4 regions of the Allobosea sp. P4_H5 genome follow, and region 3 is predicted to be linked to each of the others. Evidence: predicted binding sites of a transcription regulator. Region 3 holds the regulator's gene; each other region holds the start of a gene.
The links. Region 3 encodes PhoB, which activates phosphate uptake and scavenging genes when phosphate is short. Its sites were predicted from a motif close to TGTCATNNANCTGTCAT; they were not measured.

Region 1 (7,424 bases), on a different contig from region 3:
AGGCCGACATCGACATAGACGCGGGCAAGGCCGGCGGCGAGCCGCTCGCGGGCCTCGGCGGTGTCGATCCGGTCGAGATGGATATGGATCAGGCTCTCGCGGCGCGTGCCCTCGACCGCACGGCCCGAGGCCTCGCCGGCCAGCGACTGGAAGGTGCCATCGTCCTTGCGCACCACGGCGAGGATGGGATGGGCGACGAGGCGGGGCTCGTAGCCCTGCTCGGCGAGCTCGGCGAGGGTCGAATCGAGCAGGAACGGCTTGTTGTCGTTGACGACCTCGAGGATGGTGATCTGGCGCTCGCGCCCATCCTCCTTCACGGCCTCGTCGCGGAAGCGCAGATTGGGCTCGCCGGGCTTGCGGTTGCCGGTCAGGTGGGCGTAGGCGGCGTCGGCGGCCCGAGCCAGGAACTCCGGCGGCAGCGCGACGAGATCCTCGGCGACGGTTCGGCCATAGAGCAGCTTGGGGAAGTCTGCGGGCATCGCCGAACCGAGCTCATGGGCAGCTGCCTCGATCGCGGTGACGGCTGCAGCCGTGGCATTCGCTTCGCGCTTGGCCATAGTCTTCTTCCCCCTGCTATTTTGCCGAAGCGATGACATAGCTCACCGGCGGCTGCAACTTTCGTCGCATCGCAGCAGCCAGATTGCACCAATATGGCGCGGACACGGCAGCTTGTGCCCGATCCGCGCGGATATCAGCGTAAGGAATGCAGAGATGACGAAGAAGCATGACAAAGCGATGGTGGGTGAGCAGCCTGCGAAGCAGGACGCGCCGCCCGCCGTGATGGCGCTCTCTCTGCCGCGAGCTGAGCTTTCCGAGCCGATGCAGGCCTATTTCGCCAAATGCGAGGAGAAGCTCGGCTATGTCCCGAACGTCCTTGCCGCCTATTCCCATGACGACGCCAAGCTCCAGGCCTTCGCCACCTTCTACAATGATCTGATGCTGGCGCCGTCCGGCCTGTCGAAGCTGGAGCGCGAAATGATCGCGGTCGCGGTCTCCAGCGTGAACCGCTGCTATTACTGCCTGACGGCGCATGGCCAGGCGGTGCGCCAGCTCTCCGGTGATCCCGTGCTCGGCGAGATGATGGTGATGAACTATCGCGCCGCGCAGCTCTCGCCGCGCCATCGCGCCATGCTCGACTTCTCGGTGAAGCTGACGGAAGAGCCACACAAGATCGAGGAGGAGGATCGGCAGGCCCTGCGAGACGCTGGCTTCGGCGAGCGCGACATCTGGGACATCGGGGCGGTCGCCGCCTTCTTCAACATGTCGAACCGGATCGCCTCGGCTGTCGATATGCGGCCCAATCCCGAATATCACGGCGCGTCGCGGTAAGGATCCCGGCCAAAAGAAAACGGCCGGCGGAAACCGCCAGCCGTGAGTTGGCTTCGACTCGTTGGCCCGGCCCGCCGCAGCGCCGGAGGGGCTGGGGGGCTGACGTGTCCGGAACCGGACAGGCCGGGCCGCCGAAGCAACGAATCGGAGTTGAGCCCCGCAACGGGGCGCTCGCTTGGCGCAAGCGCGGCAAAATCATGGCAATCGCCCTGGTGCCGGAGAAGGGTGGCGGGCCTGTCATCAATCTGTCTTGCGGCACCCTTGCCAGCGCTGGAGGGCGGGCGCATCATCCCTTGCCGGGTAACGGCAGGCGATGAACAGGAGGCGCGATGAGTGAAAGCGAAACTCCGCCAGGTCAGCGAGTGGGCGCTGTCGTCGCCTTTCCGGCAGCTACCGCGCCCTCCTCTGTGACCTTCGATCGCCGTGAGCTGAACGAGCTGCTCAACCTTTATGGCCGCATGGTCGCGGCCGGTGAGTGGCGCGATTACGCCATTGATTTCCTGCGCAACAAGGCACAATTCTCGGTTTTTCGCCGCACGGCCGAGGTCCCACTCTACCGGATCGTCAAGGACCCGTCGCTGGCGCGGCGACAGGGTACCTATTCGGTGGTGACCGCGACCGGGCTGATCCTGAAGCGCGGCGCCGAACTGAGCCGAGTGCTCAAGGTGCTCGACAAGCGGTTGAGCGTGGTGAGCTGAGACCGCCACACATTGGCTGGCCCAAAAAGAAAAACCCCGGCCTTGCGGCCGGGGTTTCGTGTTTTCAGGCTGTTGCCCTGATCACTCCTGCTTGGAGCCGAAGAGCGAGAGCAGCATCTGGAACATGTTGACGAAGTTCAGGTAGAGCGACAGGGCGCCGTTCACCGAGAGCTTCGCGGCCGACTCGGAGTCCATGTCCGAGTACAGGTACATTTCCTTCAGGCGCTGCGTATCCCAGGCGGTCAGGCCGGCGAAGACCAGCACGCCGATCACCGAGATGGCGAAGGAGAGCGCGCTCGAGGCCAGGAAGATGTTGACCACCGAGGCGATCACCAGGCCGATCAGGCCCATGATCAGAAACGAGCCGATGCCCGACAGCGACTTCTTCGTGGTGTAGCCGAACAGGCTGAGGCCGGCGAAGGAGGCCGCGGTGATGAAGAACACCTTGGCGATTGATTCACCGGTGAAGACCACGAAGATCGACGACAGCGAGATGCCCATCACCGCCGCGAAGGCGAAGAACATGGCGCGCGCGGTCGACGAGCTCATGCTCTCGGCCTTGAACGAGAAGAAGAAGATGAAGGCCAGCGGCGCCAGCATCACCACCCACTTCAGCGGGCTGAGGTACAGCGCCTGGCCGAGCGGCGTCAGCGCGGTGACCTTGCCCGAAGGCGAGTAGCCGGCAATCGCCAGCATCGAGATGCCGATCGCCATCAGGCCGGTGATGGCCAGGCCGATGCTCATGTTGTTGTAGACGCCGAGCATGAACGAGCGCAGGCCCTGGTCCATCTCGACGGCGCTGGTCTGCTGGGCGCGGCCGGTGCCCCAGACCTGAGCGTTGCGATCGAAATCGCTCATGGAGAGAGTTCCCCTTGAAACTTTGCCTGGCGGACATCGCCCTTGCGACACCCACCGCCGCGCACCAACGTGGCGACATCACGAAATATGAGGGGGATCGCGCAGGCTTACAAGGGGGCCGAATGGTTAGCGGGGCGCTCGGCATAGAAATTCGTCGCCCAGTCGATGCAACATTACGCTCTGTTCATGTTTATGTCCGACCGGCTTGAGTCAGACCTCATAAATTCCTCAGATGAGAAGCGGGCGCTTTCGACAGTATCTGCAGCGTTCCGATCAATCCGAACACGACGGTGACCACGACGGCTGCAGTCGCAGCGATAATAGCGCCTGTCGGGTCAGGGACGAAATCTATCTTCATCACTTGCGTGACGACCCCCCAGCCCGCGACGGCACCTGCCAGGAGCCCGAACAGGGCAGACACGACACCGATGCCTGCGTATTCGAGGATGTACGACGAAAGTATGAAACGGCGAGTCGCGCCGAGCGTCTTCAGGATCATCGCGTCATAGAGCCGCGCCCTCTGTCCGGCCGCCAGAGCGCCCGCGAGGACCAGCAGGCTCGCGGTGATGGCAAGGCCCGAGGCACCGCGAATCGCGCCGGCGAGCTGGCTGACGATGGTGTTGACCGCCTCCAGCGCGTCCTTAACCCGGACCGCCGTCACGGCCGGGAAGGCGATGGCGAGCTGGCGCATCAGCGCGGCGTCGCTGGCCACAGGCGCCGCGCCCTTGTCGGTGACGGTGGCGAGGTTGGTGTGCGGCGCGCCGGCGAAGGTGTTGGGCGAGAACACCATGACGAAGTTGATACCGAGCGAGCGCCATTCGATGTCACGGAAATTGGCGATGCGCGCGGTGATGTTGCGGCCGAGCACGTTGACGGTCAGCTTGTCGCCGAGCTTGAGGCCGAGCCCTTCGACGGCACGGGCGTCGAAGGAAACCAGCGGCTCGCCGCGATAGTTGTCCGGCCACCACTCGCCCGAGGCGAGCCTGGAGGCCTCGGGCACGGCGGCGGAATAGGTGATGCCACGGTCGCCCTCAAGCACCCAGGCCATCTGCTCGCTCGCCTTGATCTGCTCGGCGGGGACGTCGTTCACGCTGACGATGCGCCCGCGCATCATCGGCACGCGCTCGACATGGGCGTTGGGGCGTTGCTCGGCGAGGAAGCGGTCGAAAGCGGCGGCCTGGGCGTTGGGGATGTCGAGGAAGAAGAAGCTCGGTGCCTTCTGCGGCAGCGATTGAGTCAATTGCCTGGTCAGGCTGACGTCGATGAAGGCGAGCGTCGAGAGCAGGGCGACGCCAAGCCCGAGCGAGAGCACCAAGGAGGGGGTCAGCGCGCCGGGGCGATAGATATTGGCGAGCGCCAGGCGTAGCGCCGGCTGCCGGGGGCGCCCGGCGCGGCGGGCCAGCGCCATCAGCCCCCAGGCGATCAGCCGCAATAGCAGGAAGATACCGGTGGCGGCGCCGATATAGATCAGCGCGATGCGCCGGTCATAGGCGAAGACGAGCGCGACGCCGACGAGGCCGGCAAGCGCGGCCAGGAAAATCGCCCGATAGAACCAGCGCGGCTGGCGCCGATCGGGTTCGATCTGGTCGCGGAACAGCGCCGAGACAGGAACGTCATGGGCGCGACCGAGCGGGATGATGGCGAAGACCAGCGCGGTCAGCAGCCCGTAGAGCGCAGCGATGGCGAGCTCGATCGGGGCGAGCGTCGGCTCGAAGGGCAGCGGCAGGACGTCGGCGAGCATATAGCCAAGCGCAAAAGGCGCGGCGGCGCCGAGCGCGAGCCCGATCGCGATGCCGAAGCCGGCGACGAGCATGACCTCGGTCAGATGGATGGCGACGACCCGGCCGCCGGTCGCGCCGATCGCCTTCAGCGTGGCAAAGTCGAGCCGCTTGGCCTCGACGAAGCGGCGCACCGCATTGGCGACGCCGACGCCACCGACGAGGAGCGCGGTCAGTCCGACCAGGGTCAGGAACTGGGTGAAGCGCTCGATATTGCGTTGGAAATTCGGGGCGGCGTTGGCGCGCGAGCGGACTTCCCAGCCCGCATTCGGCTGTTCGCGGGCGGCGTTGGCCAGGAGGGCATCGAGCGCGGCGTCGGTATTGGCGCCATCGGGCAAGATGACCCGAGCGGTCCAGCGCACCAGGCTGCCGGGCTGCAGCAGCTCGGACGCCCGCAGCGCGTCCTGCGAGAGGATCAGGCGCGGGCCGAAGCCGACGCCGGCGGCGATCTTGTCCGGCTCGGAGGTCAGGCTGGCGCGGAGTTGCACCCGCGCCGAGCCGATCAGCACGGTGTCGCCGGGCTTGAGATCGAGCCGGCCGAACAGGACGGGATCGGCGATGCCGCCATAGGCGCCGTCGCGCAAGGCAAGCAGATCGGCCGCCGGCTGGGCGGGATCGGTGCGTAGTTCGCCGATGCTGGGATAGGAGCCGTCGACGGCCTTGAGCTCGACCAGGGCTGCGCCCTTCTCGCCGGCATTGGCCATGCTGCGCAGGGTCGCGATGGTCGAGACGCGGCCATGGCGGGCGAGGAAGGCGTGTTCCTCGGCGGTCGGCTCGCGATGGATCAGGCTGAAGGCGGCATCGCCACCGAGGATGCGCCGGCCTTCGCGGCCGAGGCCTTCGCTCAGGCCGCGCGAGGCCGAGGACACGGCGGCGATCGCCATGACGCCGAGCGCCAGGCAGGCGATGAAGACGCCGAAGCCACGCAGGCCGCCGCGCAGATCGCGCCAGGCGAGGCGCAAGGCGAGCTTCAGGCCGACGGGGCGGCGCGAGGAGCTCGAAGGGGCGGGCGACGGTTTGACGGGGGCGTGCATCTCAGATCGCCAGCGCCTCGGTGCCGGCTTCGGTCTCGATCCGCCCGGCACGCAGGCGGACGGTGCGGTCGCAGCTGCCGGCGAGCGAGAGATCATGGGTGACCAGCACGAGAGTGGCGCCGCGCTCGCGCCGGAGCGCGAAGATCAGGTCGACGATCGAGCGGCCGGTGCTCTCGTCGAGATTGCCGGTCGGCTCGTCGGCGACGAGGATTGCCGGGTCGGGAGCGACGGCGCGGGCGATGGCGACGCGCTGCTGCTCGCCGCCGGAAAGCTGGGCCGGGTAGTGGTCCATGCGCTCGCCAAGGCCGACATTGCGCAGTTCGGCTGCGGCGCGCTCGAAAGCGTCGTCCGCGCCGGCAAGCTCCAGCGGCAGCGCGACGTTCTCGCGCGCCGTCATGGTCGGGACGAGATGGAAGGACTGGAAGACGATGCCGATATGGCGGCCGCGGAAGAGGGCGAGCGCGTCCTCACCGAGCGCGCCGAGATCCTGGCCAGCGACCTTCACCAGCCCGGAATCGGGCCGCTCCAGCCCGGCCATGGTCATCAGCAGCGTCGACTTGCCGGAGCCGGAGGGGCCGACGAGGCCGGTGGCCTGTCCCTGGGGAATCGCCAGCGAGACGCCCTTGAGGATATGGACGCGGGCGGCGCCGCGCCCCAGACTGAGCTCGACATCGCTCAGTTCAATCACCGCCGGGGTTCCTTCGCTCACCGCCATGTTTCCGCTTTCATCCCATCCGATGTCGCCGCTTCGACTGCCATTTCGAACCGAAGGGATCCGAACCGCCATGCGTCGCGCCGCCAACCGATATGGGCGCTTACTGTCACGAATCCAGCTGTCGCCACGCATTTGGGCGGTGATGCTGCTCGTCTTCGCCAGCCTGGGTTCTTTTTCGATGAACAGCTCCACCTTCGCCCAGACCAAGCCTCTCAAATTGGTCGCGCTCGGCGACAGTTTGAGCGCCGGCTATAATCTGCCCGGCAGCGCCGCCTTCCCGACGGTGCTGGAGAAGATGCTGCGCGACAAGGGGATTTCGGTCGAGATCGCCAATGCCGGCGTCTCCGGCGATACCTCGCAGGGCGGGCTGGAGCGGCTCGACTGGTCGGTGCCCGACGGGACCGATGGCGTCATCCTCGAGCTCGGCGCCAATGACGCCCTGCGCGGGGTCGATCCGGCGCTGACGGAACGATCGCTTGACGCAATCGTGACCGGGCTGAAGGCGCGGGGCATCCCGGTCCTGCTCGCCGGCATGTATGCGCCGCGCAGCAACGGCCCCGATTACGTCGCCCGCTTCGACGCGATCTATCCGAAACTCGCCGAAAAACACGGGCTCATCCTCTATCCCTTCTTTCTGGACGGGATCGCCGGGGACCGGGTATTGAACCAGCCCGACATGCTGCATCCGACGGCTGAGGGCGTGCGCGTCATCGTGCAGCGCATCCTGCCAACGGTGGAGCGGTTCCTCGCCTCCCTGCGCCTGCGCTCCTGAGCCAGGGCGCATCCTGCCATCACCCTCGTCATGCGCGGCGCGCTTCCGGTGCGTCCGCCTCCGGAGCCTTTCGCCATGGACCACCGCCGTCTCGGCCGCACCGATCTCAAGGTCTCGGCGATCTGCCTGGGCACGATGACCTTCGGCCAGCAGAACACGCAGGCCGAGGGCCATGCGCAGATGGACTACGCGCTCGACCAGGGCGTGAATTTTTTCGACACGGCCGAGCTCTATTCGATT
Region 2 (7,424 bases), on a different contig from region 3:
GCCTCCGCCAGGAACTTGCCGGTGAAGCCGATGGAGTGCACCGCCACCGCCATCACGCCGGCGAGCGCCCCGGGGCCGAAAATGGCGACGAAGAGCAGCGCCCAGACCAGCGTATGCACCGAGCGGGTCGCGACCAGGATGAAGCGGCCGAGCGTGTTGACCCAGACCGAAGAGGAGATGTTGCGGGCGCACATCAGCGCGACCGGCGTCGCCAGCAGGATCGCCAGTACCGTGCCGAGCGTTGCGGTGTGCAGCGTCTCGACCAGCGCCTGCTGCACGGTCTTGGGGAAGTAAGCCCAGTCGATCGGCCACATTCTCGCGAAGAGGTCGACCGTCTGTTCGGGCGCGTCGTAGAGGAATTCCGGGATCACCTCGATGGTCTGGACCGACCAGCCCAACGCCAGCGCCGCCACGGCCCAGAAGGCGAGGCGCATGCCACGCTCGGCCGCGGTGAAGCGATGCCAGACCGGACCGTTTGCACCGGCCTTGACCTCGCCGCTTGGCGCCTCGTCCTGATAGACCCGGCGCATGAAGGCGGAGAGGATCTCGCCGGCCATCACCGCCAGGATGATCGCGAGGATGATCGTCAGCACGAAGTCGTAGTCGAAGCGCTGGAAGGCGGTGAACAGGGTGGCGCCGATGCCGCCGCCGCCGACGAGGCCGACCAGGGCGGAATTGCGCAGGTTCGAATCGAGCTGGTAGGCGGCAAAGCCGATGAAGCGCGGCAGCACCTGCGGCACCACGCCCATGACCACGACCGAGAGGAAGGGCGAGCCGGCGGCGCGCAGCGCCTCGATCGGCTTCATCGACATCTCTTCGATCGCCTCGGCGATCAGCTTGGCGATAAAGCCGATGGTGGCGACGATCAGCGCCAGGATGCCGGCCAGCGCGCCGAAGCCGACCGCCTTGACGAAGAGGATGGCGACGATGACCGGGTGGAAGGTCCGGCAGAGCGCGATCAGCCCGCGCGCCAGGATCGTCACCGGCAGGGGCATCAGGTTGCGGGCAGCGCAGAGGCCGACGGGCAGGGCGAGCAGCACGCCGGCGCCGGTCGCGATGATGGCGATCTGCAGCGATTCCAGCATGCCCTGCGCGAGCAGCTGCATCTTGTCGTGCGCCAGGTTCGGCGGGAACATGCGGCCGAGGAAGCGCGCGCCATTGCCGAGGCCCTGGACGAAGCGTTCCCAGCGGATGTCGACGATCCCCGCCGCATAGATCACATAGGCGACAAACAGCACCGCGCCGAGGCGCAGCGGCCAGTTCGGCGGGAAGGCGCGGGCGCGCAGGCTGAGGCCTTCGCTGACGGGAGGAGCGCTCATTCCATCCAGCCTTCGCCGCCATAGATCTCGGCGAGATGGTTGTCCTGCAGCCCGGCGGGCGGGCCGTCATAGATCACGAGGCCCTTCGACATGCCGATCATCCGCAGCGCATAGCGGCGAGCCAGCGCCACGTTGTGGATGTTGACCAGCACCGGGATATTGCGCTCGCGGCCGACCTTGGCGAGCAGTTCCATGATCTCGACCGAGGTCTTGGGATCGAGCGAGGAGGTCGGCTCGTCGGCGAGGATCAGGTCCGGCTCCTGCATCACCGCGCGGGCGATGCCGACGCGCTGGCGCTGGCCGCCGGAGAGCTGGTCGGCGCGGCGGGTGGCGAAGTCGCCGAGGCCGACCGATTCCAGCAGCGCGAAGGCGCGGGCGATGTCTTCTTCGGGGAAGCGCCGCGTCCAGGCGCGCCAGACCGGGACATAGCCGAGCCGGCCGCAGAGCACGTTCTCGATCACCGTCAGCCGCTCGACCAGATTGTACTCCTGGAAGACCATGCCGAGGCGCCGGCGCGCAGCCCTGAGAGGCTCGCCCTGCAGCTTCGCCAGGTCGGTTCCGCCCAGCATGATCGAGCCGGAAGTCGGGTCGACCAGCCGGTTGATGCAGCGGATCAGCGTCGACTTGCCGGTACCGGAGGGGCCGATGATCGCGACGATGCCAGGCTCGGTGACGCTCAGCGAGATGTCGCGCAGGACCGGCTGGCCCTTGCGATACTCCTTGACGAGGTTGCGGATGACGAGCGCCCGGCCATGGCCGGGCGCCTCTGCGGCGGGAAGCGCGCTCATGAGCTTGCTATGGCTTTCGCGTCAGGGAGCCTTGGCTGGCACGGGCTGCTGCGCCTTCTTCTTGGCGAGCTCGTCGGCCTCGCGCTTGGCCTCGGTGTCGTAGGCCGACTTGTTGTAGGGCGTGCCCGACTTCTCGGCGACGTCACGCACGACCGCCCAGTCCTTCTGGTAAGTGATCGGCAGAAAGCGGTCGTCGCCGTTGAACTCCTTGGTCATTTCCGGGGTGAAGCGGAAGGAGAAGAAGCAGTCGGTCAGCTTCTTGGCGAGCTCGGGCTTCAGATCGTGCGCATAGGCGAAGGACGAGGTCGGGAAGATAGCGCTGCGATAGATCTCGCGAGTATCGTCCTTCTTGATCGTGCCGCGCACGATCATGCGCTCATAGACGTCGCCGGCGACCGCGCCCATGTCGTAGTCGCCCGAGACGACACCGAGGATCGACTTGTCGTGGCCGCCCGACATCAGCGGCTTGTAGTCCTTGTCGGCCTCGAGCCCGAATTCGGGGAACAGTACGCGCGGGGCGAGGTTGCCCGAGTTGGACGAGGGCGAGGTGTGAGCGACCTTCTTGTCCTTGAGGTCCGACAGCTTCTGATAGGGGCTGGAGGCCTTGACCACCGCGACGAGATTGTAGCCGCGCACGCCGGCGGCCGAGCCCTTGGCGGCGAACGGGATTGCGCCGGCGAGGTTGACGGCAAAGCCGGTCGGGCCGGTCGAGAAGCCGGCGAAATGCAGGCGACCCGAGCGCATCGCCTCGATCTCGGCCGAGTTCGACTGCACGGGATAATAGACGATGCGCTTGCCGGTGCAGGCGGCGAGATGGTCGGTCAGCGGCTTGAAGATGTTGGCGTAGACGGCGGGGTCCTCGACCGGCGTATAGGCCCAGACCAGCGCCGACGGGTCCTTCAGCTTCGAGGCCTCGGTCGGCACGTCGGCGACCAGGTCCTTGTTGGCGTCGCAATACATCGTGTCGAGCTGGCCGCGATTGGGGCAGGCGTCCTGTGCCTGTGCCGCGCCAGCGAGCCCGAGGCCCAGAAGCAGCGAGGTCGTGGCGGTCAGGCAAGTCAGCGTCTTGGTCATAGTCGGCGTCTCTCCCGGTCGATCTTGATTATGAGCTGGCTATAGTATGTGACACAAAACTGTCATATTCCAGCCGGGCAGGACGTCTCGTCTTACGACTATAGTGGCCTTGTCCACCGCGACGATTGACCCGCGCACCAACCCAAGCGATGCAAAATCTTCCTCCCACAACCTTTCCGGACAATCTGGCGGCGTTGATGCCGCGCTATGACGATTTCCTTCTCGACCAATGGGGCGTGTTGCACGACGGCGTCCGGCCCTATCCCGGTGCCGTGGCCGCGTTGGAGATGCTGCGCCGGGCGGGCAAGCGCGTGATCATCCTCTCGAATTCCGGGCGCCGCGGAGCCGAGAACGCAGCGCTGCTGGCGAAGATGGGCTTCGCAGGCGAGCTTTATGACGAGGTCATCTCGGCCGGGGACGACGCCCGCGATGCATTGGCGGCGCGCGACGAGCCGTTCCACCGCGCGCTCGGCCGCCGCTGCCTGCTGCTGGCGCGCGAGGGCGAGGCGCACCTGGCGGAGGGGCTCGGCCTCGACCTGGTCGATGATGTCATCCTGGCCGACTTCATCCTGCTGATGACGATGGACCCACCCCGGCAGTCGGTCGCCGGCTGGATTAACTTGCTCGAAGCGGCCAGCGCGCGCCGGCTGCCGCTGGTCTGCGCCAATCCCGACCTGCATCGCGCCAGCCCGGATGGTGGTCTGCAGGAGGCGCCCGGCTTCGTCGCACGTGCCTATGAGCAGCTGGGCGGCACGGTTCGCTATCACGGCAAGCCGCAGCCGCGGATCTATCGCACCTGCCTGGCGAAGCTCGGGCTCCACCGTAGCCGCGTCGTCGCGATCGGCGATTCACTGGAGCATGACATTGCGGGTGCGCAAGGCGCTGGCATCGACAGCGTCTTCATCGGCGGCGGCATCCATCGTGGTGACATCAGCTGGAACGGCGCGGTGATGGACCCGTTGAGCTGTCTTGCGCTCTTTGCCCGCGCCGGACGTAGCCCGACCTATGCGCTCCCGCTGCTCGGCTAGAGCATGCCGATTTCATGCGGAACCACGCCGTCATTCCGGGACTTCGCGCAGCGAAGGGCCCGGAACCCAGAACCGATGCCGGTTGTCAGGATGGCGTTGTGGCCGACGCGCTTTTCCGGAGAGGGCATCGGTTCTGGGTTCCGGGCTCAGGCCTTCGGCCTGCCCCGGAAAGACGGTGTGGTTCCAACTAGAGGCGGAAGCGCCTCAACGGCCGGTCAGGAAGAAGCCTGACAGGGCATAGGCCAGCGCCGAGATCAGTCCCGCCGCCGGCATGGTGACGATCCAGGCGAAGACGATGCCGCGGGCGACGCCCCAGCGCACTGCGGTGACCCGACGTGCCGCGCCGACGCCGATGATCGCGCCGGTGATGGTGTGCGTGGTCGAGACGGGGACGCCGAGATAGGTCGCCAGGAACAGGGTGATCGCGCCGCCGGTCTCGGCGCAGAAGCCCTGCTGCGGCGAGAGCCGCGTGATCTTCGAGCCCATGGTGTGGACGATGCGCCAGCCGCCGCAGAGCGTGCCGAGTGCCATCGCCGCCTGGCAGGAGATCACCACCCAGAACGGCACCGAGAAGGTCTCGCCCATCATGCCGTGCGAGAACAGCAGCACGGCGATGATGCCCATCGTCTTCTGCGCGTCATTGGCGCCGTGCCCCAGAGAATAGAGCGAGGCCGAGACGAATTGCAGCAGGCGGAAGGTCGAATCGACCTTGATCGGCGCGACCTTGAGGAAAGTCCAGGAGACGATCAGCACTAGTAGCAGCGCCAGCGCGAAGCCGATCGCAGGGGACATGAAGATCGCGACGAAGGTCTTGCCGAGCCCCCACCAGACGACTGCCGAGAGGCCGACCTTCGACAGGCCGGCGCCGACCAGCCCGCCGATCAGCGCATGCGAGGAGCTCGACGGGATGCCGGCGATCCAGGTGACGACATTCCAGACGATCGCGCCTGTCAGCGCGCCGAAGATCACCCGGTCGTCGACGATCGCCGCCTGGATGATGCCGGAGCCGACCGTCTGGGCGACGTGCAGGCCGAAGAACAGGAAGGCGATGAAGTTGAAGAAGGCGGCCCAGAGCACCGCCCATTGCGGCGCCAGAACCCTCGTCGAGACGATGGTCGCGATCGAGTTGGCGGCGTCGTGCAGGCCGTTCAGGAAATCGAACAGCAGCGCGACGGCGATCAGGAAGAGGAGAGCAGGGGCGAGGCTGGCGACATCCACGGCGCGCGACGCTTCTCAGAGATGTTCGAGGACGATGCGGCTGACGCGCTTGGCGACGTCCTCGAAACGGTCGACCACCTTTTCCAAGTGGTCGTAGATCTCGGCGCCGACGATGAAGCCCATCGCGTCGGTGCCGCGATGGGCCTTGAACAGCTCCTTGAGGCCCTGGTCATAAAGCTGGTCGGAGCGCTCCTCGATCGCGCCGATCTCCTTGGCCAGCGCGCCGATGCCGACCGCGTGCTTCTTGATGTCGCGCAGCATCGGCAGCAGCTCGCCGACCTTGATCGCCGCGACGACGACGGTCTTGCCGAGCTCCTGCATGCTGGGTGTGAAGCTCTCGACCTCGAAGAGCCGGATCGCCTTGGCCGTCTTCTGCATCTGGTCGATGGCGTCGTCCATCGAGCCGATCAACTCCTCGATGTCGCCGCGGTCGAAGGGCGTGATGAAGGTGCGGCCGACCTCGAGCATCACCTCGCCGGCGATCGCATCGGCCCGGTTCTCCTCGGCGAAGATCTCGGCGCAGCCTGCCTCGATCGGCGTCGCTCCGCTGAGCAGGCCGTCGAGCGCCGCCGCTCCGGCCTTCAGCGTCTCAGCATGACGCTCGAACAGCACGAAGAACTTGTCTTCCTTCGGCAGCAGCTTCTGGAACCAGCCCAGCATCGGAACGGCCTCTCACCAACTTAGTCCGCCCCGCGGCAAAGAGCGGGATGACACGCCTGCGCCTTTTGTGACAGTTTTGCGACAACGGCAATCCGGATTCCGGCTTTGCCCCCGTTGGCCTCGACGCCGGCGTGCGCAGAACACGATAGGGAGGACTGACATGTTTACACGCAGGATCGCGCTGGTTTCGGCGCTAGGCTTAGCTCTGTCCGCCTCGGCCGTTCACGCGCAGGCGCCGTCGGGCAAGGTCACGGTTGTGACCTCGTTCTCGAAGGATGTCACCGACCCGATCAAGAAGGCCTTCGAGAAGGCGGTGCCGGGCGTGACGCTCGAGGTCCAGAACCGCAACACCAATGCCGGCGTGAAATATGTCGAGGAGACCAAGGCCAACAACCAGGTCGACCTGTTCTGGGCCTCGGCGCCCGACGCCTTCGAGGTGCTGAAGGGCAAGAAGCTGCTCTCGGCCTACAAGCCCAAGGCGTCCGGCATCCCCGAGAAGATCGGCTCCTATCCGATCAACGATCCCGCCGGCTTCTATTTTGGCTTCGCCGCCTCGGGCTATGGCATCATGTGGAACGAGCGCTACGCCAAGGCCAACAAGCTGCCCGATCCCAAGGATTGGCAGGATCTCGCCAAGCCCGTCTTCTACGACCATGTCTCGATCGCCTCGCCGGCGCGGTCCGGCACGACGCATCTGACCGTCGAGACCATCCTGCAGGGCGAGGGTTGGGAGAAGGGCTGGCGGACGCTGAAGGAGATGTCGGGCAATTTCCGCTCGATCACCGATCGCTCCTTCGGCGTGCCGGAGGCGGTGAATTCCGGCCAGGTCGGCGTCGGCATCGTCATCGATTTCTTCGCCTTCTCGGCGCAGGCCTCCGGCTTCCCGGTCAAGTTCGTCTATCCGAGCGTGACCACGGTCGTGCCGGCCAATGTCGGCATCCTCGCCAACCCGCCGAACAAGGCGGCGGCCGAGGCCTTCATCGAGTTCCTGCTCTCGCCGACCGGGCAGGAGGTGCTGCTCGAGCCCGGCATCCGCCGCCTGCCGGTCAATCCGGCCGTCTACGCCAAGGCCGGCGCCGACTATCCGAACCCCTTCACCGACCCGCGCTTCCAGAAGATGATCGGCTTCGACGTCGACAAGTCGGAAGCCCGCACCGCCGTGGTCGACACGCTGTTCGACCAGCTGATCTCGTTCCAGCTTGACGCGCTGAAGGGCGTCACCAAGACGCTGCACGAGGTCGACGCTGCGCTCGCCAAGAAGCCAAACGCCCAGGCCAAGGCGCTCGCCGACGAGGCCCGTACCCTGATCGCCGCCCTGCCGGTAACCGAGGTGCAGG
Region 3 (7,424 bases):
GCAGGCCACGCATCGGAAGGCAGGAACCGCATGCACGCTTTGGTCGACCCGAAGGCGCCGGTCACGGCGGCGCTGATCGAGGCCATCGGCGTTCCCGCCGTATTGCTCGACCCGCAGGGCGTGATCCAGGCGCTGAGCCCGACGGCTCCGGCGCTGGTCACGGCGCTCGCCAAGGGCAAGCCGCTCGCTCTGGTGATGCGCGATCCCGACCTGATCGATGCGATCGAGCAGGTCTCGCGCCATGGCGGCCGCCGCGCCATCGAGCTGATCGAGCGCGTCCCGGTCGAGCGCACCTTCCGCATTCATATCGCCGCGCTCGCCGGCAGCGGCTGGCGCCGGGCCGTGCTCCTTACTTTTGAGGATCTCAGCGAGCAGCGCATGACCGAGCGCATGCGCGTCGATTTCGTCGCCAATGCCAGCCATGAACTGCGCACGCCGCTCGCCTCCGTGCTCGGCTTCGTCGAGACCCTGCAGGGCCCGGCGCGCAACGATGCCGCCGCGCGCGACCGCTTCCTGACGATCATGCGGGAGCAGGGCCTGCGCATGGCTCGTCTCGTCGACGACCTGCTCTCGCTGTCGCGCATCGAATTGCGCGCCCATCTCGCGCCGGAGACGCCGGTCGACTTCTCCAGCATCGCCCGCGAGATCCTCGACTCGCTCGTGCTGATGGCGCGCGAGCGCGATGTGACGCTGAAGCTCGACGTGCCGCAGCAGCCCGTCACCGTCGCCGGCGACCGCGACGAATTGCTGCGGCTGATGGAGAACCTGGTCGAGAACGCGATCAAATACGGCCAGCGTGGCGGCGAGGTCGGCATCACCGTCGCGATATCCGGCGAGGAGGCCAGCCTCAGCGTGCGCGATGACGGCCCCGGCATCGCCCCGGAGCACCTGCCGCGCCTGACCGAGCGCTTCTACCGGGTCGACACGGCCGCGAGCCGCGAGGCCGGCGGCACCGGCCTTGGCCTCGCCATCGTCAAGCACATCGTCCTGCGCCATCGCGGCCGCCTGACGATCGAGAGCGTGGTCGGCCAGGGCGCGACCTTCCGGGCGATCCTGCCGCGCCTGCCCGATGCAGCCCGTTAACGATTTGTGACGACGGCCGGCTCACTTTCATGACGATGTGTCATCCAGCTGTCATACAGCCGGTGTTCTAGCAGGGCCGCTGCACTTGCGACCTTTAGAGGACACCTCATGCGCAAACTTCTCATTCTCGCGGCCGCCGCCGTCGGCCTGTCGGGCGTCGCCCAGGCTGCCGACATCACCGGCGCTGGCGCGACCTTCCCCTTCCCGATCTACTCCAAATGGGCCGAGGCCTATAAGAAGGAGAGCGGCATCGGCCTGAACTATCAGTCGATCGGCTCGGGCGGCGGCATCCGCCAGATCAAGGCGAAGACCGTCGCCTTCGGCGCTACCGACGCCCCGCTCAAGGGCGAGGACCTGACCAAGGACGGCCTGATCCAGTTCCCGACCGTGATGGGCGGTGTCGTCCCCGCGATCAACATCGCCGGCGTCGAGCCCGGCAAGCTCAAGCTCTCGGGCGAGCTGATCGCCGAGATCTATCTCGGCAACATCAAGAAGTGGAACGACCCGAAGATCGTCGCGCTGAACGCCGACCTCAAGCTGCCCGACGCCAACATCAACCCGGTCTACCGTTCGGACGGCTCGGGCACGACTTTCGTCTTCACCGATTACCTCTCCAAGGTCTCGGCCGACTGGAAGACGAAGATCGGCACCAACACGGCCGTGCAGTGGCCGGTCGGCATCGGCGGCAAGGGCAATGAGGGCGTCTCGGCCTCGGTCAAGCAGGTCGCCAACTCGATCGGCTACGTCGAATACGCCTATGCCAAGCAGAACAAGCTGGCCCACGCCCTCGTCAAGAACGCCGACGGCAACTTCCCGGCGCCGGACGACAAGGCCTTCCAGGCCGCCGCCGCCAACGCCAACTGGAACGAGGCTCCCGGCTTCGGCATCTCGCTGAACAACCAGAAGGGCGCCCAGGCCTGGCCGATCACCTCCGCCACCTTCCTGCTCGTGCACGCCAAGCCGGAGAAGCCGGAAGAGGTGCAGGCCGCGCTGAAGTTCGTCGACTGGGCCTATAAGAGCGGCGACCAGCTCGCCCTCGACCTCGACTACGTGCCGCTGCCGGCCAACGTCAAGGACCAGGTCCGCAACGCCTGGAAGGGCGTGACCGACCCGGCGGGCAAGCCGATCTTCTGATCGCTTCCGCGTGACGATACGGGGGTGGGGGCCGGACAAGGGCCCCCGCTTCCACGACGACCAGAGCCTCGTTTCGATCCGATAGTCGCCTTTCGAGACCGGAGTAACCACGGATGTCTGCCGTGACCGACCAGTACGCCGCGCCAAGCGCGCCGGTGCGCAAGACCCCGATGGGGACCTTCGATCTCATCTTCCGCAATGCCAGCCTGCTGGCGGCGCTGTTCGTGCTGGTGCTGCTCGCCGGCATCATGCTCTCGATGGTCATTGGTGGCTGGCCCGCCTTCCGCGAATTCGGTTTCGGCTTCATCACCTCCAGCGTCTGGGACACCCAGAACGACCAGTACGGTGCCTGGCCCGCCATCGTCGGCACCCTCTCGACTGCGTTGATCGCGCTCGTCGTCGGCGTCCCGCTCTCGCTGGGGATCGCCGTCTTCCTGACCCAGCTGGCGCCGCCCTGGTTCAAGCAGCCGGTCTCGACCGCGATCGAGCTGCTCGCCGCCGTGCCCTCGATCATCTACGGCATGTGGGGGCTGTTCGTCTTCGCGCCGCTGTTCGCGGCCTATGTCCAGATCCCGCTCTCGAACATCGTCGAGGGTATGCCGATCATCGGCACCGTTCTGTATTCGCGCTCGCCCTCGGGCCTGGGCATCCTGACCGCCGGGATCATCCTGGCCTTCATGATCATCCCCTTCATCGCCTCGATCACCCGCGACATGCTCGACCAGATCCCGTCGGTGCTGCGCGAGAGCGCCTACGGCATTGGCGCGACGACCTGGGAGGTCGTCCGCCACGTGCTGGTGCCGCAGGCCGGCGTCTCGATCATCGGCGCCGTCATGCTCGGCCTCGGCCGCGCGCTCGGCGAGACCATGGCGGTGACCTTCGTCGTCGGCAACGCCAACCGGCTCTCGTCCTCGATCCTGGATCCCGGCTCGACCATCGCCTCGCGCATCGCCAACGAGTTCAACGAGGCGCTCGGCCTGCAGCTCAACTCGCTGATCGCGCTCGGTTGCATCCTGTTCTTCGTCACCTTCGTCGTCCTCGTCATCGCGCGCCTCCTGGTCGCGCGGGTGAAGCGCTACTGAGCGGAGCTGGACCCATGACCATGGCGACATTCACCAAGACCATGACCGCGCCGCATGTCGAATGGGGCCGCGTGCGCCCGGCGCGCCGCACCGCTGACCGGATGATGAAGATCATCGCGACGAGCTTCACCCTGATCGCGATCGTCGTGCTGTTCTGGATCCTCGGCATGCTGATCGTGAAGGGATTGGGCGGGCTCTCCGCCAACACCTTCACCCAGATCACGCCGGGGCCGGGCACGGAGGGCGGCGGCCTCGCCAACGCCATCGTCGGCTCGATCGTGCTGACCTTCCTCGGTATCGCCGTGGCGACGCCGATCGGCGTGCTCGCCGGCACCTATCTGGCCGAATACGGCAAGGCCTCCAAGCTTGCCGAGCTCATCCGCTTCATCAACGACATCCTGCTCTCGGCGCCTTCGATCCTGATCGGGCTGTTCGTCTACGTGATCATGGTCGAGCCGTTCCGCGGCTATTCCGGCTGGGCCGGCGGCGTTGCCCTCGGCATCATCGCGATCCCGGTGATCGTGCGCACCACCGAGGACATGCTGCGCCTTGTTCCCGGCTCCCTGCGCGAGGCGGGTGCTGCGCTCGGCGCCCCGCCCTCCGTCGTCATCACCTCGGTGACCTGGCGGGCGGCGAAGTCGGGCATGGTTACCGGCATCCTGCTGGCCCTCGCCCGCATCGCCGGCGAGACTGCGCCGCTGATCTTCACAGCGCTCAACAATAATTTCTGGTTCTCGCCGAACCTCGTCGGCGGCGTCTCCAACCTGCCGGTGACGATCTATCAGTTCGCCTCCGCCCCTTACGAAAACTGGCAGCAGCTCGCCTGGGCGGGATCGCTGATCATCACCGTCTCAATCCTCGTGCTTTCCATCATCGCCCGGCGCATCGTGCGCGGCGGCAAGTGATAAGCGTCCGATCGGAAGGACCATGCAGATGCTTTCGACCCTCGAACTGAGCCCGCAGACGCTGGACGCCGAAGCTCCCGTTCGCATCGCCGTCAAGAACCTCGATTTCTACTACGGCGAGCACAAGGCGCTGAAGAACATCAACCTCGACTTCCGTGACCGGCACGTCACCGCGCTGATCGGCCCGTCGGGCTGCGGCAAGTCGACCCTGCTGCGCATCTTCAACCGCATCTACTCGCTCTATCCCGAGCAGAAGGCGACCGGCGAGATCCTGCTCGACGGTCGCAACATCATCTCCAACAACGTCGACGTGAACGAACTGCGCTCGCGCATCGGCATGGTCTTCCAGAAGCCGACGCCGTTCCCGATGTCGATCTACGACAATGTCGCCTTCGGCATCCGCCTCTACGAGAAGCCGCCGAAGTCGGAGCTCGACGATCGCGTCGAGGGCGCGCTGCGCCGCGCCGCCCTCTGGGACGAGGTCAAGGACAAGCTGAAGAGCTCCGGCATGGGCCTCTCCGGTGGCCAGCAGCAGCGCCTGTGCATCGCGCGCACCATCGCGCAGAAGCCCGAGGTCATCCTGTTCGACGAGCCGACTTCGGCGCTCGATCCGATCTCGACCGGCAAGATCGAGGACCTGCTCGAGCAGCTGAAGAGCGATTTCACCATCGTCATCGTCACCCACAACATGCAGCAGGCGGCGCGCATCTCGCAGTACACCGCCTTCATGTACCTTGGCGAGGTGATCGAGTTCGACGCCACCAACACCATCTTCATGAACCCGCATAAGAAGCAGACGCAGGACTACGTCACCGGCCGTTTCGGTTGACATTCCGAAGCGTCGGCAAGCCCCAAGGATACGCCCCATGTCCGACCATATCGTCCGCTCCTACGACGCCGATCTCGAAGGGCTGCGCCGCAGCCTCGCCGAGATGGGCGGCATGTCCGAGCGCATGCTCGGCGACTCCACCGTGGCTCTGGTGCGCCGCGACACCGCGCTCGCCCAGAAGATCATCAGCGCCGACCAGCGCCTCGACAATCTCCAGCGCGAGGTCGAGGAAAAGGCGGTGCTGACCATCGCCCGCCGCCAGCCGCTGGCGAACGACTTGCGCGAGCTGATTTCGGCGATCCGCATCGCCGCCGACATCGAGCGTGTCGGCGATCTCGCCAAGAACATCGCCAAGCGCGCGGTCGCGATCTCCGGCCAGTTCTCGCCGCCGCATCGCGCCGTCGTCGGCCTCGAGCATATGAGCCGCCTGGTCCAGGCCCAGCTCAAGGACGTGCTCGACGCCTATGCCGCCAGCAACGAGCAGAAGGCGATGGATGTCTGGCGCCGCGACGACGAGATCGACGCGCTCTACACCTCGCTGTTCCGCGAGCTCCTGACCTATATGATGGAAGATCCGCGCAACATCACCTTCTGCACGCATCTCCTGTTCTGCGCCAAGAATGTCGAGCGCATCGGCGACCACACCACCAACATCGCCGAGACCATCCACTACCTCGTCACCGGGCAGTCCATGGACGAAACCCGACCGAAGCTCGACACCACCAACATCCTCGTCGACCTGCCGGCGGCCAATGGCTGAACCGGCGGGCGCTTGAACGGACGCTGACATGCCCGCACGCATCCTGATCGTCGAGGACGAGGAGCCGCTCACCCTGCTGCTGCGCTACAACCTCGAGGCCGAAGGCTTCGAGGTCGACAGCGTGGCGCGCGGCGACGACGCCGAACTGCATCTGCGCGACCATACGCCGGACCTCGTCCTGCTCGACTGGATGCTGCCGGGCCTCTCCGGCATCGAGCTTTGCCGGCGCCTGCGCACGCGCCGCGACACCGAGCGCGTGCCGATCATCATGCTGACGGCCCGCGGCGAGGAGACCGAGCGCGTGCGTGGCCTTGCCACCGGCGCCGACGACTATGTCGTCAAGCCGTTCTCGCTGCCCGAACTGATCGCCCGCATCCAGGCACTGCTGCGCCGTGCCAAGCCCGGCCACGTTGCCGGCTTGCTCGCTGCCGGCGATCTCGAGCTCGACCGCACCACCCGCCGTGTCCGCCGTGCCGGGGCCGAGCTGCATCTCGGGCCGACCGAGTTCCGCCTGCTCGAATTCCTGATGCAGGCGCCGGGCCGGGTCTATTCCCGGGCGCAATTGCTCGACGCCGTCTGGGGCCGCGACGTCTATATCGACGAGCGCACTGTCGACGTCCATGTCGGGCGCCTGCGTAAGGCGATCACGCCCGCCAATGCCAAGGACCCGCTGCGTACGGTGCGCGGCGCCGGTTATGCCTTCGACGAGACATTTGCGCGAAGTTGAGCGCTTCTGTCAGCGCGGCGCGGCGACGATCATCGCGGCGCCGGCGAGACAGAGCGCGGCGCCCGCCAGATCGTAGCGATCCGGCGCGACCTTCTCGACCAGCGCCATCCAGGCCAGCGACGCCACGATATAGACGCCGCCATAGGCGGCGAAGGCGCGTCCGGCGGCTGGACTGTCGAGCAGGGCCAGCAACCAGGCGAAAGCCGCGAGCGATACCAGGCCTGGCAGCAGCCACCAGACCGACTTGCCGAGCTTGAGCCAGGCCCAGAAGGCGAAGCAGCCGGCGATCTCCGCCAGCGCCGCGCCCGCATAGATCGCGAACGTCGCCATGCCGATGCCTACGGTTCCGGCCCGAACGCCGCGGCCAGCCGGGCGAAGACCGGGCGATACGCCTCCGATGCCAGCGGGGTCAGCGATCGGGCCTAATCGAAGTTGAACCAGCGGATCTCGCTATGCTCGTCATTGCTGATCTTGGGGTCGCCGCCAGTCCATTCGGTGACCGCGAACAGATGCCAGAGTGCGGGCGTGACGCCATCCGTCTCGGTCGTCTCGATCGTTTCGAAACGGCGGAAGACCGTCGTCGTGACGCCGAGCTCTTCCTGCAACTCGCGGACGAGGGCGGCCTCGACGGCCTCGCTTGGCTCGACATGGCCGCCGATCGTATCCCAGCAGGAGGGGCGGTTCCGGCGGTGCGGAGCCCGCAGGCCCAACAGGAGCCGCCCATCCCGGATCGGCAGCGCGCAGGCATATTCGACAGGACCCATGCTCTCTCCTTGCCGTTTGGCGTTCGGGTGCATCGGCTGGACGACGATGTACGGTTCCCGCAGACTGCCTTTCATGCGTTTCACCAAATGGGACTATATCGCCTTTCCCTTTCTCGCCGCGCTGTTGATCGGCGTCGGCT
Region 4 (7,424 bases), on a different contig from region 3:
GCTTCGAGGCGGTGGCGAGGATATGACCGGTCGAGCGGTAATTGCGTTCGAGCCGGACCACGGTCGCGCCGGGAAAATCGTGCTCGAAGCGCAGGATGTTGTCGACCTCGGCGCCGCGCCAGCCATAGATCGACTGGTCGTCGTCGCCGACGCAGGCGATGTTGCGCCGGCCCTGGGCCAGCAGCCGCAGCCAGAGATACTGGGCGACGTTGGTATCCTGGTACTCGTCAACGAGGATGTAGCGGAAGCGCTCGTGATAGCTCGCGAGCAGCTCCGGATGCTCGCGGAACAGCGTCAGGCAGTGCAGCAGCAGATCGCCGAAATCGACGGCGTTCAGCGTCTTGAGCCGATCCTGATAGGCGGCGTAGAGCTTGCCGCCCTTGCCGGAGGCGAAGACGCCGGCTTCGCCGGGCGGCACGTCCTTGGGCGCGAGGCCGCGGTTCTTCCATGAGTCGATGAAGCCGGCCAGCATCCGGCCGGGCCAGCGCTTCTCGTCGATGCCCTCCGCCTGGATCACCTGCTTCATCAGGCGGATCTGGTCGTCGGTGTCGAGGATGGTGAAATCGGAGCGCAGATCGACCAGCTCGGCATGGCGGCGCAGCAGCTTGGCCGAGATCGAGTGGAAGGTGCCGAGCCAGGGCATGCCCTCGGCGACCGGGCCGACGAGATGGGCGACGCGCTCCTTCATCTCGCGCGCCGCCTTGTTGGTGAAGGTCACCGACAGGATTTGCGAGGGATAGGCGCGGCCCGTCGAGATCAGATGGGCGATGCGGGTGGTGAGGACGCGGGTCTTGCCGGTGCCGGCGCCGGCCAGCACCAGCACGGGTCCGTCGGTCGCCTCGACCGCCAGGCGCTGCTCCGGGTTGAGGCCCTGCAGATAGCTGGCAGCAGGCTGTGCTGCCGCGCGCGATGCGAGGCCGCCGGGGCGGGGCAGGGGGGCAGAGGTGCTCTGGTCGGACAAGGGCTTGGCTTAACGTGATCGTGATTCGTTCACGGTCAATATAGGGGCAGGCGCCGTGGATTGCTCGCCATCGCGGACGGTTTTCCGCGATGGCGTCCGGGGTACTGTAAACCCGACGGCGTCAGCGCGCTGGCAGGAGATATCTCAGCCCTTGCGTGAAGCCGCGCGGGGCGACGGTGAGGTGGTCCTCGTCGTTCAGAACCACCGATTTCAGGCTGAGGCCCGGATATTTCCGCTCCTTGAGCGCCTTCTCGAAGGCGCGGTTGTCGCCGACCATGTCGCCGGTTCTGTTGAAGCGCGGATCCCCCTTCCGGACGGTCTCGTACTCGCCGACATAGAGGAAGACCTTGGCCGGCAGGTCCTTGCTGCGGGCGGCATAGCCGGATTCCATCTCGCGATAATGCTCCCGGGCGAACCAGAAGGACGGGCTGCCGAGGATGTAGCCGCTGAAGAGATCGGGCTCCGTGAGCAGGATCTGCGCCCCGAGCAGGCCGCCATAGGAATGTCCGAGGAAGACGCTGCGGCCCGGATCAGTGCGATAGCGCTGGGTGATGAACGGTTTCACCTGATCGCGCAGATAGGTCTGGTAGGCTTGTGCCTTGCCATGGGCCGTGTCACCGGCCCCCTTCGGCATCGGCGTGTAGTCGCGGCGGCGGCTGACCGCGCCGTCTTCGCCCTTGGCATAGGACAGGCCGACCAGGATGAATTCCTCGACCTTGGGCCCCTCGCCATTCAGGCGGCGGCTGATCTGGCGGATGATCGGGAAGGCGTAGTCGGCATCGGTGACGTAAAGCACCGGATATTTCCGCTGCGGCTCGCTGGCATAGGAGGGCGGCAGGGCGACGAAGACCTGGTAGCCGCGGCGCGACACCGGATCGGGCACGTCCCAGACCTCGCTGTCGGCGATCTCATAGGGCCGACCCTCGCTGGTCTGCACCTTCGGAATGGATTGGGCCTCGGCCGGGACATGGGCGAGGCCGAAGCCAGCGATGAGGGCGATGATCAAATTGCTCTGCAAACTACTCGGGACGCGTCGCAGCACGTGAAGGCTCTCCATGGGCCGCGCCAATGGCGGCGCGCGGGGCGAGGTGCGAGGAGAACTCGGGCGGCAATCGGGCAGGCTCGCAATTCCCGGGCATCGGCATAGTCTGCTGGTTAATGACGGGGGGCGGTTCGCGGATCGGAAGGGAAGCCCATGGCCCAGGCATCGCACGCCCACCAGGTCACCAACCAGGTGCCGCCGCTGGCCGATTACGACGCCTATGCCGCTGATCCGGTGCTGAGGGCGGTGATCGCGGCCTTCGATGCCGGCTGGGCCGATGAGCGACTGCACGATGCCGGTCGGACGGTCGGTGCTGCCGAGACGATCGAGATGGCGCGGCTCGCCAACCGGCACGGGCCGGAACTGCGCAGCCATGACCGCTTCGGCAACCGCATCGACCAGATCGAGTTCCACCCGGCCTGGCACGCGCTGATGGCCCGCGCCATCGGCCAGGAAACGCATGCGCTCGCCTGGAACCGGCCGGGGCCGGGGGCGCAGGTGGCGCGGGCCGCCCTGCAATATCTCTGGTATGGCTGCGAGAGCGGCATCTGCTGCCCGATCTCGATGACCTATTCGGCGATTCCAGTGCTGAAGCAGGACCGGACGCTCTGGGCGCAATGGGGCGCGCTGATCTCCTCCAAGACTTACGACAAGCGCCAGGGGCCGGCCGCAGGCAAAACAGGGGCGACCGTCGGCATGGCGATGACCGAGACGCAAGGCGGCTCGGACCTGCGCCAGACCCAGACCATCGCCTATGACAATCGCGACGGCACCTATTCGCTGCACGGAAGCAAATGGTTCTTCTCGGTGCCGCATTCCGACGTCTTCCTGACGCTGGCGCGCAACGAGGAGGGCATCTCCTGCTTCGTCGTGCCGGGCTGGCGGCCTGATGGCGAGCGCAACGGCATCGCGATCCAGCGCCTCAAGGACAAATGCGGCAACCGCTCGAACGCCTCCTCCGAAGTCGAGTTCAGGGGCGCCATCGGCCATATGCTCGGCGATCCCGGCAGGGGACTGCGCACCGGCCTGTCGATGAACCACAATACACGGCTCGACATCGCCGCGGCTTCAGCCGGGCTGATGCGGCAGGCGGTGATGCTCGCCGGCCATCACGCCCAGCACCGCACGGCCTTCCAGCGCCTCCTGATCGACCAGCCGATCATGCAGAACGTCCTCGCCGACCTCGCCATCGAGGCGGAGGCGGCCGCCTGGCTCGCCTTCCGGCTCTTCGCCGCGGTCGACCGGCAGGAGCGGTCGGAAAGCGAGAAGCTGCTGGCCCGGATCGGCGCACCGCTGGCGAAATACTGGGTGGCGAAGCGCACGCCGGCGGTCGTCGTCGAGGCGCTGGAGTGCCATGGCGGCAACGGCTTCATCGAGGAGAACCCGATGGCGCGGCATTATCGCGAGGCGCCGCTGAACTCGGTATGGGAAGGCTCGGGCAATGTCATCTGCCTCGACGTGCTGCGCTCGCTCGAACGGGAGCCGGGCTCGCTGCAGGCGCTGCGGGCGGAGCTGCACTCGGTCTCCGGCCAGGACCGGCGCTATGATGCGGCGCTGCAGGCGCTGGACAACGACCTGCACGACCTCATCCGCCATGAAGGCCAGGCCCGTCTGCTGACCGAGCGCCTGGCGCTGATGCTGCAGGGCGCGCTGCTGATCCGCCATGCGCCGCATGCGGTCGCCGACGCGTTCGTCGCGACGCGGCTCGGCGGGCACTGGTCCGGCCATTTCGGCGATCTGCCGCTGGCGGTCGATGCGGTGACGCTGGCACGCAGGGCGGTGCCGGAGATCGGTCCATAAGCGCCGCTGATCCTGGCATCCAAATTCGGGATTTCTCCAGCGCCAGCGATTCTGAGAGCCTTTCCGCATGTCATGCGAGGCATTCGGAATGGACAAGCGACAATTGACCGGCATTTTTCTGCTCGTGATCGCGCTGCAGATCCTGCCGATCTCGGATACTTTGGCGAAATATCTCTCCGCGTCATTGCCTGTTCTGCAGGTGATCTGGGTGCGTTTCTTCTTCCACTGCCTGGCGACGGGACTCTATAGCGCCTGGCGATATGGCCCCCGCCTGCTGCTGCCCAACGTCTCCCGGACGCTGACCGCCAGGAGCGCCGCGCTCTTCTTCGCGGTAGCGCTGTTCTATGTCGCGATCCATCATATGCCGCTGACCACGGCACTGACGCTGTGGTTCGTCGAACCCTTCCTCCTGACCGCTCTGGCACTCCTCGTCTTCAAGGAGAAAATCGTTCCGCTGCAATGGCTGGCGATCGCGGTCGGCTTCCTCGGCATCGTCCTGGTGATCAGGCCGAGTGCCGAGACCTGGCAGTGGAGCTATCTCATCGGCCTCGCGGCGGGCATGGGCTATGCCGTCTTCCTGCTGCTGACGCGGGTCGTCGAGAGCAGGATTCCGGCGATCGTCTCGGTCTACCAGACCGGGCTCGTCGGCTGCGTCCTGTCGAGCCTTGCGGTCGTCCCGGTTTGGCAATCGCCGAGCGCAGTCCAATGGCTGCAGCTCATGGCGACCGGCTGCGTCGCCGCGCTCGCGCATCTGCTGATCGTCAAGGCGTTTGAGCGGGCTGAAGCGAGCCTGCTCGCGCCCTTCACCTATGCGGAGGTGATCACCGCCACGATCCTCGGTTACCTCGTCTTCGGCGATGTCCCTGATCGCTGGGCCTATGCAGGCCTTGCGCTTATCATCCTGAGCGCGATCGCCGTCGTGCCGCGTGAGCCACGGCGCGAGGTCGCGCCTCAGACGTGATCGGCTTGCGGCTCGTACCGGAATGGCGTTGGCGAGAGTTCGATCCGGATCTCGTCGGCGAGCGCATCGAGGACTGGTGATGCCCTGTCCCGGTTGAGCTTGAGGCAGAGGTGCACGGGAGCGAGCAGGGGCAGGCCTTCGGCCTGATCCAGAATCCGCACGCCCGCCGGGACGAGGCTGCGTTCGGCGGCGCTCACTCCCAGGCCGGAGCGGACGGCAGCATGGATCGCGCCGATATTGTCGCTGCTGAAGCCGATCCGCCAGTCGCGCCCGGCAGCATCCAGAGCCTCGGCCATCGTCGCCCGGCAGACGCAACCCTCGGGAAATACGGCCAAGGGGAGGGGGCGGCTCTTCGCTTGGGATGCGGCAGCAGCGATCCAGACCAGCTCTTCCGTCCTGACGAGCTCCTCGTCTGCGACAGTGCCGCGGCAGGCGACGAGCGCGAGATCGATGAGCCCGTCCTTCAGCCTGCGCTCGATGGCGACGCCGTTGTCGCAGACGATGTCGACCTGAACCTCGGAATGGATCTGGGCGAAACGCTGCAGTATCGCTGGCAGCAGCATGTTGGCGTAGTCATCGGAGGTGCCGATGCGGACGATGTCCGCCAGGCTGGCCTGCCCGATGCGGCTCATCGCCTCGTCGCTGAGCGAGAGGATGCGCCTGGCATAGTGGAGCAGGACCTCGCCTTCGCGCGTCAGCTGGATCTGGCGCCTGGTCCGGTCGAACAGCTCCTTGCCGAGCGCCTCCTCCAGCCGCCTGATCTGCATGCTGATCGCCGGCTGGGTCCGGTGCAGCCGGTCGCCGGTTCGGGTGAAGCTCCGCGTCTCGACGATCGTGACGAAGGTCTTGAGCAGATCGGTATCGATCGGCGGCCGCATCCTCGCTCTCCGGCATCAGCTCGATGGAACGTACAGGGCGGGTCAGGCTCTGGCGAGACCGAGGGCACCGGTCGCCGATTGAGGCTCGGACAGCGCGGGGAACCCTCTCCTGTAAGGAGAGGGCAGGGTGAGGTGTAGGCCGCTGGACCAGTTCCGCTCGCGCTCACCGCGCGGTTGAGTCGAGGCCAGACGTTTCTGCTCCGAACACCTCACCCCTGCCCCTCTCCTTCCAGGAGAGGGGTTCCCCGCGCTTCACTTCCGAGAGAGGCGTTCGTTCAACCGGCTTCCGGCGCGAAATCCATCGCCACGCCGTTGATGCAGTAGCGCAGGCCGGTCGGGGGCGGGCCGTCGGGGAAGACGTGGCCGAGATGGCCGCCGCAATTGGCGCAGTGCACCTCGACCCGGTGCATGCCGAAGCTGTAGTCCTCGCTCTCCTCGACCGCGCCCTCAAGCGGCTGGTCGAAGCTCGGCCAGCCGGTGCCGCTCTCGAATTTCTTGTGCGACCTGAACAAGGGCTGGCCGCAGCCGACGCAGGAGAAGGTGCCGGCGCGCTTCTCGAAATTCAGCGCGCAGGAGCCGGCCCGTTCGGTGCCGTGGCCGCGCAGCACCCGGTACTGCTCCGGCGTCAGCTTGTCGCGCCACTCCGCATCGGTGAGCTGGAAGGGGAATTCGCGTTCCGCCGGCTTCCCCGTCTTGGCGAACATGTCCATCAGGCCCATGCGAGGCTCCTTTCCGCGTGCTCTTGCTTGATTGTCGCGCGAGATATGGGGATTTGTCTTCCTGATTTCACGGGGGCGCAACGCGACCTGTTTCACGTTCGCGTTCAATGGCGAGGGCGCTCTTCTCCGGCGTCGTCCCGCGTCACCCAACCGTCACGCGACTCCTCTAGTCGGCTCGCCATCGCAAAGGGCGCGAACGAGGGCCTCGTGACGCAGACGATCCGCGCGGTGAAGCGCACGACGAACCTCGGGCTGACCAGCGCCGTCCATCGCAGCAAGCCGCTCTCGCGCGCCGGCGTGCTGGAGCGGATGTTCACGCTCGCCTTCTCCGGCCTGGTCTATCCGCAGATCTGGGAAGACCCGGTCGTCGACATGGAGGCGCTGGCGCTGCAGCCCAGCGACCACCTCGTCGCGATCGCCTCGGGCTCGTGCAACATCCTGTCCTATCTCACCGCTGATCCGGCGAAGGTCAGCGCGATCGACCTCAACGGCGCCCATATCGCCCTCGGCCATCTCAAGCTCGCGGCGTTGGCCGAGATCGACGACCACACGGTCTTCCGCCGTTTCTTCGGGCAGGCGCAGTCGAAGGACAATGTCGCGACCTATGACCGCCTGATCGCGCCGCGGCTCGACGCGGTCAGCCGCGCCTATTGGGAGGGGCGCAACCTCACCGGCCGGCGCCGGATCGAGGTCTTCGCCCGCAACTTCTATCGCTACGGCCTGCTCGGCCGCTTCATCGGCACCGGGCATTTCCTGGCGCGCCGGCTCGGCTGCGACCCCAGGGTGATGCTGCAGGCGAAGACGATGGAGGAACAGCGGGCGCTGTTCGATCGGCATCTGGCGCCGGTCTTCGAAACGAGGCTGGTGCGCTGGCTGGTGCGTCAGCCGGCCTCGCTCTACGGGCTCGGCATCCCGCCGGCGCAGTACAAGGCGCTCGCCGCCGATGGCGATGCCGGTATCCGCGCCGTGCTGCGCCACCGGCTGGAGCGGCTTGCCTGCGGCTTCGACCTGAAGACCAATTACTTCGCCTGGCAGGCCTTCGGCCGCGGCTATGGGCCGGAGC

Region 1: a site for PhoB is predicted at 1,565-1,581, ahead of AC1DS0_RS29340 (DUF2794 domain-containing protein). Genes of this name have one in related genera too.
Region 2: a site for PhoB is predicted at 6,155-6,171, ahead of AC1DS0_RS00515 (DUF47 domain-containing protein). Genes of this name have one in related genera too.
Region 4: a site for PhoB is predicted at 6,502-6,518, ahead of AC1DS0_RS18315 (BtaA family protein). Genes of this name have one in related genera too.

What each region holds. Positions count from the first base shown of each region.
Region 1 covers NZ_JBFUKM010000021.1:11,298-18,721, forward strand. The annotation lists gene AC1DS0_RS29330 (NAD-glutamate dehydrogenase) at 1-557, opposite strand, end outside; gene AC1DS0_RS29335 (peroxidase-related enzyme) at 736-1,329, shown strand; gene AC1DS0_RS29340 (DUF2794 domain-containing protein) at 1,659-2,027, shown strand; gene AC1DS0_RS29345 (Bax inhibitor-1/YccA family protein) at 2,109-2,885, opposite strand; gene AC1DS0_RS29350 (ABC transporter permease) at 3,103-5,697, opposite strand; gene AC1DS0_RS29355 (ABC transporter ATP-binding protein) at 5,699-6,406, opposite strand; gene AC1DS0_RS29360 (arylesterase) at 6,591-7,184, shown strand; gene AC1DS0_RS29365 (aldo/keto reductase) at 7,260-7,424, shown strand, end outside.
Region 2 covers NZ_JBFUKM010000001.1:99,337-106,760, forward strand. The annotation lists gene phnE (phosphonate ABC transporter, permease protein PhnE) at 1-1,319, opposite strand, end outside; gene phnC (phosphonate ABC transporter ATP-binding protein) at 1,316-2,107, opposite strand; gene phnD (phosphate/phosphite/phosphonate ABC transporter substrate-binding protein) at 2,129-3,181, opposite strand; gene AC1DS0_RS00505 (TIGR01459 family HAD-type hydrolase) at 3,379-4,209, shown strand; gene AC1DS0_RS00510 (inorganic phosphate transporter) at 4,414-5,427, opposite strand; gene AC1DS0_RS00515 (DUF47 domain-containing protein) at 5,443-6,087, opposite strand; gene AC1DS0_RS00520 (ABC transporter substrate-binding protein) at 6,248-7,424, shown strand, end outside.
Region 3 covers NZ_JBFUKM010000013.1:172,894-180,317, reverse strand. The annotation lists gene AC1DS0_RS24780 (ATP-binding protein) at 31-1,083, shown strand; gene pstS (phosphate ABC transporter substrate-binding protein PstS) at 1,192-2,217, shown strand; gene pstC (phosphate ABC transporter permease subunit PstC) at 2,331-3,299, shown strand; gene pstA (phosphate ABC transporter permease PstA) at 3,314-4,204, shown strand; gene pstB (phosphate ABC transporter ATP-binding protein PstB) at 4,233-5,033, shown strand; gene phoU (phosphate signaling complex protein PhoU) at 5,071-5,793, shown strand; gene phoB (phosphate regulon transcriptional regulator PhoB) at 5,822-6,520, shown strand; gene AC1DS0_RS24745 (YnfA family protein) at 6,530-6,850, opposite strand; gene AC1DS0_RS24740 (NUDIX hydrolase) at 6,943-7,284, opposite strand; gene AC1DS0_RS24735 (hypothetical protein) at 7,358-7,424, shown strand, end outside.
Region 4 covers NZ_JBFUKM010000008.1:199,511-206,934, forward strand. The annotation lists gene AC1DS0_RS18285 (UvrD-helicase domain-containing protein) at 1-961, opposite strand, end outside; gene AC1DS0_RS18290 (alpha/beta hydrolase) at 1,083-1,967, opposite strand; gene AC1DS0_RS18295 (acyl-CoA dehydrogenase family protein) at 2,157-3,803, shown strand; gene AC1DS0_RS18300 (DMT family transporter) at 3,907-4,764, shown strand; gene AC1DS0_RS18305 (LysR substrate-binding domain-containing protein) at 4,755-5,642, opposite strand; gene msrB (peptide-methionine (R)-S-oxide reductase MsrB) at 5,918-6,352, opposite strand; gene AC1DS0_RS18315 (BtaA family protein) at 6,569-7,424, shown strand, end outside.